Regions from separate parts of the Pseudoalteromonas sp. P1-26 genome, predicted to be linked through region 3. Evidence: predicted binding sites of a transcription regulator. Region 3 holds the regulator's gene; each other region holds the start of a gene.
What was found. The regulator LexA, encoded in region 3, represses DNA repair genes until DNA is damaged. The targets are predictions, from matches to a motif close to TACTGTATNNNNATACAGTA.
Positions count from the first base shown of each region.

Region 1: a site for LexA is predicted at 1,891-1,910, ahead of uvrD (DNA helicase II). Genes of this name have one in related genera too.
Region 2: a site for LexA is predicted at 1,361-1,380, ahead of AN394_RS10925 (SulA-like leucine-rich domain-containing protein). Genes of this name have one in related genera too.

Region 1 is NZ_LKDX01000026.1:54,310-58,872, forward strand. Features, by position in the region: gene AN394_RS13530 (dUTP diphosphatase) at 1-205, opposite strand, end outside; gene AN394_RS13535 (peroxiredoxin-like family protein) at 339-968, shown strand; gene AN394_RS13540 (YacL family protein) at 1,001-1,369, opposite strand; gene AN394_RS13545 (hypothetical protein) at 1,491-1,715, opposite strand; gene uvrD (DNA helicase II) at 1,975-4,140, shown strand; gene AN394_RS13555 (GNAT family N-acetyltransferase) at 4,118-4,563, shown strand, end outside.
Region 2 is NZ_LKDX01000019.1:23,561-28,123, reverse strand. Features, by position in the region: gene AN394_RS10930 (S9 family peptidase) at 1-1,101, shown strand, start outside; gene AN394_RS10925 (SulA-like leucine-rich domain-containing protein) at 1,404-1,841, shown strand; gene AN394_RS10920 (YchJ family protein) at 1,882-2,361, shown strand; gene AN394_RS10915 (alpha/beta hydrolase) at 2,358-3,182, opposite strand; gene AN394_RS10910 (alpha/beta hydrolase) at 3,185-3,835, opposite strand; gene AN394_RS10905 (LysR substrate-binding domain-containing protein) at 4,192-4,563, shown strand, end outside.
Region 3 is NZ_LKDX01000001.1:89,550-94,112, reverse strand. Features, by position in the region: gene AN394_RS00470 (hypothetical protein) at 1-355, opposite strand, end outside; gene AN394_RS00465 (hypothetical protein) at 514-894, shown strand; gene AN394_RS00460 (PaaI family thioesterase) at 902-1,339, opposite strand; gene lexA (transcriptional repressor LexA) at 1,501-2,118, shown strand; gene coxB (cytochrome c oxidase subunit II) at 2,556-3,698, shown strand; gene ctaD (cytochrome c oxidase subunit I) at 3,698-4,563, shown strand, end outside.

The sequences.
Region 1 (4,563 bases), on a different contig from region 3:
CAACTAACTCTAAAATAACTTGTTCTGTATCTGGGGTTTGTTTCTTCCACCACTTCCAACCGTAGTGGTCAAGCATTTCAGCACACTCAACCCAAATTGCACGATACCATTCAAAACCTTGGCTAAACCATTGCTCATGAACTTTGGTATTCATCGCATTTTGCATCTCGAGCATAACAACGAGTTTTTGTAAATTAGCAGACATTCTTTATCCCAACTTGCATTTTTTATTTGCCTATATACTACAGTTAAATTTGAGTTTGATGTAGGTAAAGATGAAATAAATCCCGCAACAATCAGGTCATCTTTGCAGTTGATAAAAATAACCGAGGAAGCCCATGTTTAAATCTCTATTCATTAGTGCACTGTTTGTACTATCAAGCCACGTTATCGCTGCAACTGCGACCAATATTGCAGAATCAGCAGAGCAAGTTAGTCCGTTATTACCTGGCTTAACGGTGCCAAATGTTGAATTGAAAGACCAATACGGTAAAACCGTCTCGCTAGCTGAGCGCTTTAAAGAAAAAACTACCGTGCTGATTGTTTATCGTGGTGGCTGGTGCCCATATTGTTCAAAACAATTGGCCAGCGTGCAAAAAATTGAGAAAGAATTAGCAAGCTTAGACGCGCAACTAATTGCCGTTTCACCAGATAGCCCTGAAAAACTCGCTGAAACAAAAATTACAGCTCCTAGCTATCAATTGCTTTCTGACGACAGCCTTACTTTGGCGCAAACGTTAGGTTTAGCATTTTATTTAGATGACAAAACAGCAAAGATTTACCGCAATAAGCTTGGGGTTAACTTTGTCTCGTTAGAAGGTGAGCCGAAAGTAGCACTGCCTGTACCAGCAGTATTCGTGATAGATACAAATGGGTTAGTTCATTTTCAATACGCCAACCCAAATTACAAAGTACGCTTAACAGAAGATTTATTACTAGCTGCTGTTAAATCAGTGAGTGAGCAATAAATTAGCTACCGATAAGCAGAACATGAGTCTGCTTATCGGCCTTGTGTAAATTCTTGCCAAGATTCAATTAAATCAACAAAATCTTCAAAGCCACAGCCACTGCACAGGCCTTCTTCTTCAAGCATTAAATCATCATCTTGGTAGGCAACTAAGTCTTCGTTATCTTGATGTAATGCATGTGCTTCGAACAGCGCTTCGTCTTTATTTAAGATCAAATCAATTTCTTGACCTTGTAAAGTTAAAGACTCATGACTGTTCTTAACAGCAGAGATCAACGCTTGCACCATCGCAATTTTTTCTTTTCCGACTTCTTCGTTTAGCCAACGGCCTATGATGGCGTGTTCAGAGGAAATTTTAATGCGTAAACCGCTAATAGGGTCGCGGATAAATTGATATTCCATGGAGGGTACTCTTAATACGTTATCTGCTAATTATACCGTTTGCAGCTAAACGTGGCGAGTTTAGTCGCCTTAAAACAACTCGAGCGCCTAAGTGGCGCTCGTGTTTGTGCTAATTAAATAGCTAGAGTCGCGACTTGAAGCGTGCAGCATCAATAATCGCCCATAGGTATACGATTGGCAGTAGAATAAAACCAACTGCCACATAAATTAGTGCACCACTAATAACCCATGCTAAAAAGAATGCAATAGCCGCCATTAAACGACCTTGTACCAATTGTCCTAAACCAGGAAAAAAGATATTACATATTGCTGCGATTACATTACCGCCAGAACCTTGCTCTGCCATACTAACCTCTGTAGTTTTTAATGATTATACTTTTTATAATCACACTTTATGCCAACTTATTATGACTTACAAATCAAAGTGTTAAAAAGTAGCGTTATTTTGATTTTAGTTCTTTTTGCTAAAAATCGGTCAAATTCACAATTTTTATACTGCAATTTTAATAACTTGCCAAAATAGCTGTTTATAAAAACAGTATTTTATTTAGCCTTGCATAAACACCTGTTATACTCCACCCATTATAGATTGAAAAGGCGTAACGATGGACGTTTCTGAATTACTCGATGGCTTAAATGACAAACAACGGGATGCTGTCGCAGCCCCATTGCAAAATATGCTGGTACTTGCAGGTGCAGGTTCTGGTAAAACTCGAGTACTTGTTCATCGCATCGCATGGCTCATGCAAGTTGAGCAAGCTTCTGCATACAGCATCTTTGCGGTAACCTTCACTAACAAAGCCGCGAAAGAAATGCGTACCCGTGTAGAAGAAACGTTAAAAGCACCGGTTGGTGGTATGTGGATTGGCACTTTCCACGGCTTATCTCATCGTATTTTACGCGCCCATCACCGTGAAGCGAACTTGCCTGAAAGCTTTCAAATCTTAGATTCTGACGATCAACAACGCATGATAAAACGCTTACTTAAAGCGATGAACATCGATGATAAAAAGTGGCCAGCAAAACAATTTGGTTGGTATATCAGCGCGAAAAAAGATGAAGGTCTGCGCCCTAAAGACATTCAAGCCTACGATATTAATGAGCAAATGATGCTGAAAGTCTATGCTGCATATCAAGAGGCTTGTGACCGTGCAGGTTTAGTCGACTTTGCAGAAATACTGCTGCGCTGCTACGAAGTACTTAAGAATCACCCAACACTTTTACGTCACTATCAACAGCGTTTTGCCCACATGCTGGTAGACGAGTTCCAGGATACCAACACTATTCAATATGCTTGGTTAAAATTACTCGCAGGTAACACCAACAGTATTATGATCGTAGGTGATGATGACCAAAGTATCTATGGCTGGCGTGGCGCAAAAATTGAGAATATCAAACGCTTTTTAACTGACTTCGAAGCCGAAACTATTCGCCTTGAACAAAATTACCGTTCAACGGCAACAATCTTAAAAGCATCAAATGCACTGATCAAAAACAATGCTGAACGCATGGGTAAAAGCCTTTGGACAGACGGCAATGATGGTGAGCCTATTTCTGTTTACGCTGCGTTTAATGAATTAGACGAAGCACGCTTTGTCAGCAGCAAACTACGTAGCTGGCTAAATGCAGGTAATGCATTACAAGACGCCGCGATTTTATACCGTAACAACGCGCAATCTCGTGTACTCGAAGAAGCAATGCTACAAGAAGGTTTAAAATACCGCATTTACGGCGGTATGCGCTTCTTCGAACGTCAAGAGATCAAAGATGCGCTTTCATATTTACGTTTAGTGGGTAACCGTCAAGATGATGCTGCTTTCGAGCGCGTTATTAACACCCCTGCCCGCGGCATTGGTGATAAAACGCTAAGTCATATCCGTGATTGCGCGCGCAATGAGTCATTGCCACTTTGGTATGCCGCAAAAGCAATTGTAGAGCAACAACACCTATCTGGCCGTGCAGCAAGTGCCGTCACTAAATTCTTAGAACTTGTTGAGCATATCGAAGATAAAATCAGCGATCTCACCTTAGAAGAGCAAGCGAAATATGCCATTCAAACCTCAGGGTTAATGGCAATGTATCAAGCTGAAAAAGGTGAAAAAGGCCGTGCCCGCGTAGAAAACTTAGAAGAGCTTATTAGTGCTTGTGGTCAATACGAACTTCCTGAAGATGAAGAGTTCAGCTCACCACTACAGGGATTTTTGGCTTATACCTCACTAGAGTCTGGCGAAGGTCAAGCTGATGAGCACGAAGACGCGGTGCAAATGATGACACTACACTCAGCAAAAGGCCTAGAATTCCCATTGGTATTTATGGTTGGTGTTGAAGAGGGCATGTTCCCATCACAACAAAGTAATGAAGAGTCTGGTCGTTTAGAAGAAGAACGCCGCCTCTGCTATGTTGGTATGACTCGCGCGATGGAAAAACTATATATTAGCCATGCAGAAAGTCGCCGTTTATACGGACAAGAAAAATACCATAGCCCATCACGCTTTTTACGTGAAATGCCTGAAGACTGTATCGAAGAAATCCGAATTAAAACACAGGTTTCAAGACCGCCTGCGGCAGGTCGTTTTAGCCCATCAGTAACACATGCCGCATTTGAAGATAGCGGCTTTAACTTAGGGCAACGCGTATTACACGCCAAATTCGGCGCAGGAACCGTACTCAATTACGAAGGTAGCGGCGCACAGTCACGTATTCAAGTGAACTTTGATGACCTAGGCAGCAAATGGCTTGTAACACAGTATGCAAGACTTCAAGCCTTATAATGAGTACTTAACAGCACTGTGTAATGAGCTGGTGATTGCAAAGCATCGCCAGCTTGTCATTGTGCAAGGCAGCGAAACTTGGTGCTACCAGTTTGCAAACCAATTAGCGCTCAAAAATACCTATGTTTTCAGTAGCAGCTCATTATTAGCAAATAGTGAGTTTCCAAAACATGCTCACCAAATTCTTGGCCAAGAGTTTCAACACGCAATTTTTGATGGTTTTAGCGGCTTATATGCCGATAAACTCGCAGCGCTTGCAGGTACTGTAAAAGCAGGTGGTGTACTGATAATGTTGCTGCCCGATGACCGCAAGTGGCAAGACCCTGCACTCACAAGTATTACCTCTTATGGCCAAGTGATTAAACACAGCTTTTTTAATCAGCGTTTATTCTCCAAGCTAAAGTTGCAGCCACATTATTTTAC
Region 2 (4,563 bases), on a different contig from region 3:
CCTGCCCTCAAAGATGAGTGGGATGTGAGCTTCATTTACTTCTCTAAATCTGGCCGTTATCAAGTAAGCGGTGTTAATGCTGACGCAAGCACTAAAGTGTCGATAATTGATACCACCACAGGTAAAGCTATTGCCATGCCATCGCTGCCAGCTGGTAACTTACGTGGTGTGAACTTTTCAGCTGATGAAAAGACCATGGCGTTTTATTTAAATTCAGATACCTCGCCAAGTAACCTATTTGTGTGGCAACTGGGTGAATCAAAAGCTAAACAATTAACCAACACATTAAGTGAAGCAATTGATCAAAATGACTTGGTTGAAAGCACAATTGTGCGCTTTAAAAGCTTTGATGGTTTAGAGATCCCTGGGGTTTTATATAAGCCTAAGCAAGCTAATAGCAACAACAAAGTACCAGCTTTAGTTTGGGTGCACGGCGGTCCTGGCGGCCAAAGTCGCACAGGATATAGTGCAATGCAGCAGCATCTAGTCAATCATGGTTATGCCATTTTTGCAGTTAATAACCGTGGCAGCTCAGGCTATGGTAAAACGTTCTTCCATTTAGATGATAAAAAACATGGCACTGACGATTTACAAGATATTGTTTACGGTAAAAAACACCTACAAAGCCTAGATTGGGTTGATGCAGATAAAATTGGCATCATGGGGGGCAGCTACGGTGGCTTTATGACCGCCGCAGCACTTGCCTTTGAACCTGAAGAGTTCAAAGTAGGCATTAATATATTTGGTGTAACAAACTGGGTTAGAACCTTAAACTCGATTCCACCATGGTGGGAAAGCTTTAAAAAGGCACTGTATGATGAAATGGGCGACCCAGCGACAGACGGTGAACGTCACCGTGCCATTTCGCCACTATTTCATGCTAAAAACATCACCAAGCCATTAATGGTGATCCAAGGTGCTAACGACCCACGCGTTTTACAAGTTGAAAGCGATGAACTTGTTGCCGCTGTAAAGGCAAATGGTGTGCCTGTTGAATATGTATTATTCGATGATGAAGGCCATGGTTTTACTAAAAAAGAAAACCGCATAAAAGCCTCAAATGCATACCTTGAGTTCTTAAATACCTACTTAGATAAATAGCAAAATTTCAAAGATAAAGAGCCGGTATTATGCCGGCTTTTTTATGCAAAACACCTGTATAGAATCAAAATTTAACAGTTTATACAGTACTGTATAAAATACTGTGTGGATTTAATGATAAATTTTTCACCTTTTCCAACCTTCAAAATAAAACCATAAGCAACTGTTTAATAACAATTAAATAATTTTAACTAAAATAAAACTGAATAATTGGTTAAAAAATAGCAAAAAAGGACTTGCGCAAAAACACTGTATAAACTACTGTATACACATACTGTATAAACAACCAGTGAGTGAAAGTTATGTTACAGCCAATTACCATAAGAACAGTTAAAAGCTACCAACAAGATAACGACAAAGCGTCTGTTAATTTAATTCAAATTGAAGACGAAATATCAGCAACCTTTGAGCTATTAAAAGTATTGCATCATTACAATAGCCAAAATGCATGGACACTATTAATTGCTCCTGATCATGTTCCTAGTAAAGCCTTACTAGATTCATGTTCGATTGATACCAGCAAACTACTTGTGATCAGACAAAAACATTTAGTTAATCTTGAGTATGTTCTTAGTTCAGCATTACATAACGGTAATTTTGCTGCTGTGATCACATGGACAGATATTGTAAACAATCATCAACTTGATTCGATGAACTTAAACCTTGAGCAGGCATCTGCTAAGTTTTATTGTTTTACAAAAAGCGCTCAATTAAACAATTTAGTACCGCAGCCACAATAGGCTTGTTAAAATAACAATTTATAGTTTTAGGTAAGTTGTTATGACATCACTCACACACTCCCTTTGTCCTTGTGGCAGCGAATCGACTTACGAGCTTTGCTGCCAGCCTTTTCATACAGGTGCAAGCCAAGCTGATACCCCAGAGCAACTTATGCGTTCTCGTTTTAGTGCTTACGCGCTGAAAAATGCGAAATATGTATTCAGTACCTATGCACAAAGCCAACAAGCCGCTAACCCTGTTCGCGAAATTAAAGATTTTGCTAATAGCTGCCGTTTTACCAAGCTAAGTGTTTTAGATACTGAACATAATGATCAAGAAGGTTTTGTCGAATTTAAAGCTAATTACTTTTACCAAAACTTGTATTGTGAGTTACACGAAAAGTCGCGTTTTATTAAAGAAGATGGCCTATGGCGTTACTTAGATGGTGATATAACGCCAGTTGCAGATATTAAAATTGGCCGTAACGACGAGTGCCCTTGTGGGAGCGGCAAAAAATATAAAAAGTGTCACGCTCTTTAATTGCCATTAACCTGGTAAATCCAGTCTAAGGCTTGGGTAATCGTTGTTGGGAATGCAGTTGCATGGCGTGCCTGAGGGATAACAAATAAATTTGTTGTAACCAGCGCGCCGCTATGTTTATTAATTTTAGCTGCTAATTGCCTTGCGCCCGACACCATTTTTTCACCTTCGCTTTCTTCAAGTTCTCCCACTGCGATGTAAACTTTTGTTGTGTTGGCAGCTGGTTTTACAGCCATAGCTAATATTGAGTTTTCTTTAAACCACACTGAAGGACTGCCGATAATATAATTTGAAAAAAGCGAAGGCTCAGTGAATAAGGTATAAGCCGCAAATAAACCGCCAAGTGAGTTACCGACTAACGTACTTTTTTGGGTTGTTCTGAAGTCGGCCTCAATATAAGGCAATACAGTATGTTTTAGGTAGTTTAGATACTGACTTGCTCCGCCAGTTTTACGCTGCCAATTTTTATCTTCAAATGGCGTATAGTCATAAATACGGCTATCAAGCCCTGATACACCTTTTTGATATCCTACTGCAACGATAATTACCTCTTCTATAGTCCCCGAATTCATCATAAAGCGACTAGCACCAGAGGTAATTGGCAAACTGTAGTTTGCATCTAACAGGTAAACAACTGGGTAGCGCTTCTGGTTTTGCTTTTGGTAGCTGCGTGGCAATTTAATCGTAATGGGGTATTCGTTTTCGGTATGTTTATCTTTAAGTAACACAGTATTAGTATGTGGCAAAGTAAACGGCTCAGCATAGCTTACGGAGCTCACGCCCAAAACACTGATCACAAAAACGAGCAATATATAAGGCATAGTTAATCCTTTAACCACTTCTTAATTGGTAACAGCCACTCATCTTTTGGTTTATAAAATGCGCCATGGGAGAGCCCTGTATTAATGCTTAATTCTTCGAACTTGGTTACGTCACTTCTATCAATTAAAAATTGGCAAGAGCCAACCTGATCTGAGCGCTCAAAGATAGAATACACCTTGCCATAAGCCTTAACTGATGTGTGATTTTTTATAAGGCCTGCGCAACCTGCCAATATAATTAAGTTAATATGTGTACGTTTAAGTTCATTGGCTGCTAGGATCGACAATGCCCCGCCCCGTGAAAAACCAACCAAACTAATGTTCGACTCAGCAACACCGGCACTGATCAATGCTTCAACATCTACAGCGAGCTTTTTCGCAAACGTAAATGGCTCAGTGCCCTCTGGCCTGTGATAGGCAATTAAATGATAGCTCTCATCTGCCAGTGCTTCATTTACTGCAATAAAGTCATAAACACCAAAGGTTTTGTGAACAGGCTTAGGGTTTGTCCCTTCGACGATAAAACCATGTGAATAAAAAACATAGTGACCATGCGGGTCAATCTCTGTTGGAAACTGGCTGTAAATAGTGCCAGCGCAAACAGGCAAAACCCAGCATGCACAGAGTAAAAGTAAGGTACGTATCACAAGCATTCCTTTAAAAATCACGTTACACCTAATAGAAGATAATAACACCTTAAAAAATAATATCTTAGCAAACAACTAAACCCTACTCTCGGTAATTTTAATTAAATATCAAATTACTAATCGCAAGCTGTATCACGATTTAAACTGCAAGTTTCAACTTGAGGTAAATTCATGGAATTTCATAGTTAAACTACAAAAAACCACATGACAACGCTGTCAATTATTTATCAAAAGGCGTATTGTAAAAAAGCAGTTAAAATAACTGCAGGTTTTAGACGTCTAGACGTTGAAAAAATAAATTCTAAGGCGTAGTATGTTCGTAATCTGAGTTAGACTCACATTTTCCATGAGATTTTTTAAAGATGATTGATATAAAGCACCTAAAAACCATAGCGACCCTTAAAGAAACAGGCTCTTTGGTCAATACCGCCCGTGAGTTGTTTTTAACTCAATCGGCTTTATCGCATCAAATTAAAGATCTCGAGAATAAGTTAGATTGCCAGCTGTTCGAACGTAAAACACAGCCTGTGCGTTTTACTCCGCAAGGTATGCTACTTCTGGAGCTTGCTAATGAAGTATTACCTCGTGTTGAGGCAACAAAATGTCGGTTAAAAGAAAGTCTTAACCAGCCAATTTCAAATTTACGTTTAAGCGTTGAGTGTCATGCCTGCTTTCATTGGTTGCTCCCAACCATCAAAGAATTTAATAATTTTTGGCCTGATATTAAAATTGAT
Region 3 (4,563 bases):
TTTCAATGATTTGCGCTTTACTCGGTGCAGGCATTTTAGCACCTGTTCTGCCATCAAAAATAAACGTACCGCTAGAGGATGTAACTTCTATAATCGGGGTATTTAAAAAATGGCTATATTTAATACCCTCGATTTGCTCGAATTGCGCTGTTATTTTATCAATTGAAGCAGGGTAGTCCGACAATAAAAATGGACTACTTAAACTGCGATTAGCCAGATGCTTACCATGCACTTTTTCAAGTGGTAATGAGCTCATCACAAGCCCACCTAAAATCCAAAAAAAGATCTGCAAAGCAAGTAAGTAGCCAAGCCATTTATGCCCTTTACGAGCATACTTAAACAGGCGTTTATTCATTATTACCCCGTTATTATTGTTATGTGAGCGCTATTTTAGGTTGTTTAGCTAGATTGCCAATGCGGCATAATGTCGCATTAACTGTATTCTAGATTTGGTATATATACAAAACTGAGTTAAAGTTTCAGTCGATATAAATAGAGGGTAAAAACGAGAGTATGTCGGAAATTCAATTTTTAAATGTAGATCTGGAGCTTGAATCAAAGCACGATATTAGTGCGCTTGTTGCTGATTTGAAGAAAAACGCCATGGTTTTACATTATGACCAAGATGAATACCGCCAACTAGCACGTATTGAAGCAACCGCAGATATCAGCTCTCCTGATAAAGCAATTAACCAGCTTTGCGAGCTTATTGAGTCTTGCTCGCGCAATGCATTAAAACAGTGGTTATCGTGCTCAAAGCGTACATTTGATATAGGCTTTGAATCAGGTAATTCGCCTAAATGCTTTAACCAACCCCTGCATGCCGATACCTTGTTACGTATCTCTGCAATTGGCGCAGGGATTGAAATTACTATTTATCCTGTCGAAAAATAGCCTGAATTTATCGCTCTACAACAGCTGCGGTCATTCTTGATACGCAGCAAAGCTCTCCTGCGGCATTGGTAATTTTAATATCCCAAACAGAAGTTCGCTTACCTAAATGCAGCGGTCTAGCAGTTGCTGTTAACGTTCCTTTGCGTGACGCTTTCATGTGGTTGGCATTAATTTCTTGGCCAACAGCATAAAACTTATTGAAATCAACCACGAAATTGGCTGCATAGCTTGCCACTGTCTCTGCTAATACAACGTTTGCTCCGCCATGGACCATGCCCATAGGGTTATGATGCTCAGGAATAGCAGGCATGGTTGCCATTAAATAATCATCGCCAATTTCAGTTACCTCAATGCCCATAGTTTTCATTAAAGTGCCTTGACCGGTAATCCCTTGTTCAAGCTCTTTGCAAAGCTCTAACGTGATTGGTTGGTGCCAAATACTCATTGTGTTTCCTTAGCCTGCTAATTAAAGCTAATACCTTATGGCATCTTTCGGTGTGGTTCAATGTTAGTTTTGTAGCAATATGATGGGGTTAATTTAAATTTGCGATTTTCAAATAACTGTATATACTCACAGTTAAATGTACTGTATGGAAAACCAGTTGTATGCGCCCATTAACTAAACGCCAATCGCAAATTTTAGAACTAATTAAAGTCTTTATTAAAGATACAGGCATGCCACCTACGCGTGCTGAAATAGCTCAAACATTGGGTTTTAAAAGTGCCAACGCTGCTGAAGAACACCTAAAAGCACTGGCAAAAAAAGGCATGATCAAAATGAAGCCTGGGGCGAGTCGCGGTATTCAGTTAATTGAAGAAGATGAGCCAGAGCAGTTAGGCTTACCTTTAATTGGCCGTGTTGCAGCTGGTGAACCTATTTTGGCTCAAGAGCATGTTGAAAGTCACTGCCAAGTTGATCCTTCATTATTTAAACCTGCTGCCGATTTCTTACTGCGTGTAAATGGTATGAGTATGAAAGACATTGGTATTATGGATGGCGATTTGCTTGCAGTACACAGAACACAAGTTGCTGAAAACGGGCAAGTAGTTGTAGCTCGAGTCGATGAAGATGTAACAGTTAAGCGTCTAGAAAAAGCGGGTCGCAAAGTACTTTTACACGCTGAGAACGAAGAGTTTTCGCCTATTGAGGTTGATCTTGAGCATGAGTCGTTCAACATCGAGGGGTTAGCGGTAGGTGTTATTCGTAACGCTGACTGGATGTAAGCGTTCCCAATTTGGTGCATCAAATTGACTCAATTTGGTGCGCCGCTGAAATTTTACTACTTAATTAGGATTTGTGAATCCTTACTCTTCATTTAAAGCCTTATATGGCGCAGTTTTCCTCTCTTTTTATATTTCGTTCTTACTCCTAAACATTAAATAACGCGCTGATTATAGTTGTTATTTCTGCACCAAAATAAACATTTATTATCATTAAAACTTGCTTATTGGTCATTTTTTAACTAATTGGTTAATACACTGTATTAACACCTAATTAATAAAAAGACACAAAAATGTGCGAGGTGTTAGTCAAGGGGTCGGTATCATAAGTGGGTCAAAATGATACGTAGTCGCTCTGAACAATAAGAAAAACGAATGGGCACCTTGTTGTATCGCCTTTTCGCTTTGCGTCTTGCAATAGCATCTAAAGGAGCCGTCACATGGGTAAACTGCGTTACGCCTTGTGGCTTATATTGTTTGCACTTCCTGAGCTTGCATTGGCAAATAGCCAATACAATATGCGTAAAGGGGTGACCGATATAAGTAATAATGTTTATGAGTTACACATGACGATATTTATTATCTGCTGTGTAATCGGCATCATCGTATTTGCGGTGATGTTTTGGGCTTTAATACACCACCGTAAATCCAAAGGGGCCAAGCCTGCCCAATTTCATGAAAGTACAAAAGTTGAAATACTTTGGACTGCCATTCCATTTGTCATCTTAATCGCCATGGCTGTGCCTGCCACAAAAACCTTAATTGCCATGGAAGATGCTTCTAAAGCCGATATCACCATTAAAGTGACTGGCTCACAATGGAAGTGGCATTACGAGTACATGGGTGAAGACATTGCTTATTACTCGATTCTATCTACTCCTAAAGATCAAATAGACAACCAAGCAGAGAAAACTGAGCATTATTTGCTTGAAGTAGATAAACCGCTAGTACTTCCTATCAATAAAAAAGTTCGCTTTTTAATGACCTCAGACGATGTAATTCATTCATGGTGGGTGCCTGATTTTGCGGTTAAAAAGGATGCAAATCCTGGGTTTATCAATGAAGCGTGGACACGTATTAACGAGCCAGGAGTATACCGTGGTCAATGTGCTGAGTTATGCGGTAAAGATCACGGCTTTATGCCTGTTGTGGTGAAAGCCTTACCTGAAGATGAATTTGCTAATTGGCTTGCAGATGCCAAGCAAGAAAAAGCCAATGCGGCCGCAGCAGATGCTGCTTTGCTTGATCAAACATTACCGAAAGAAGAGCTTATGGTCTTAGGTGAGCAAGTGTATATGGCAAGCTGTGCTGCATGTCACCAACCTACCGGTATGGGCTTACCAGGCGTTTTTCCAGCACTTAAAGGCAGCCCGATTGTATTAGGTGATGTAAAAGATCACATAGATATCGTGTTACACGGTAAGCCTGGCACAGCAATGCAAGCGTTTGATAAACAGCTTTCAATTAAGCAACTTGCTGCGGTTATTACTTATAAGCGAAACGCGTGGGGTAATGATACCGGCGATGTTATCCAACCGAGTCAAATTCAAGCCGCGATTGATGCAGCAGCGGAGGCGAACTAATGAGTAATGTTATTAACGAGCAAGCAAATGGGCATGCGCATCACGACCATCATCATCCAGCTAAAGGTTTTAAGCGCTGGCTATACACTACCAACCATAAAGACATTGGTAGTTTATACCTGATTTTTTCTCTAACTATGTTTTTAATAGGTGGAGCCATGGCAATGGTGATCCGTGCTGAACTCTTTCAGCCTGGATTACAGCTAGTCGACCCGCACTTTTTTAACCAAATGACCACAGTACATGGTTTGATTATGGTGTTTGGTGCCGTTATGCCCGCGTTCACTGGGCTTGCAAACTGGATGGTGCCTATGATGATAGGCGCACCAGACATGGCCTTACCACGTATGAATAACTGGAGCTTTTGGATATTGCCGTTCGCATTTTTAATTCTATTGGCTTCGTTACTTATGCCTGGTGGTGGTCCTGCGTTTGGTTGGACTTTTTACGCACCACTATCAACAACTTACAGCAACGATAACACTGCACTTTTTGTGTTTGCCGTACATATCATGGGTATCAGCTCAATTATGGGGGCGATTAACGTTATCGTGACTATCGTCAACTTAAGAGCGCCAGGTATGACGTGGATGAAGCTGCCGCTATTTGTTTGGACATGGTTAATCACTGCATTCTTGTTAATTGCTGTTATGCCTGTCCTAGCAGGGGCAGTCACAATGGTGTTGACCGATAAATACTTCGCAACCAGCTTTTTTGATGCAGCCGGTGGGGGCGACCCTGTGATGTTCCAGCACATTTTCTGGTTCTTTGGGCACCCCGAAGTGTACATCATGATTTTGCCGGCCTTTGGCATTATATCGACTATCGTACCGACCTTCTCGCGCAAAAAGCTATTTGGCTATGC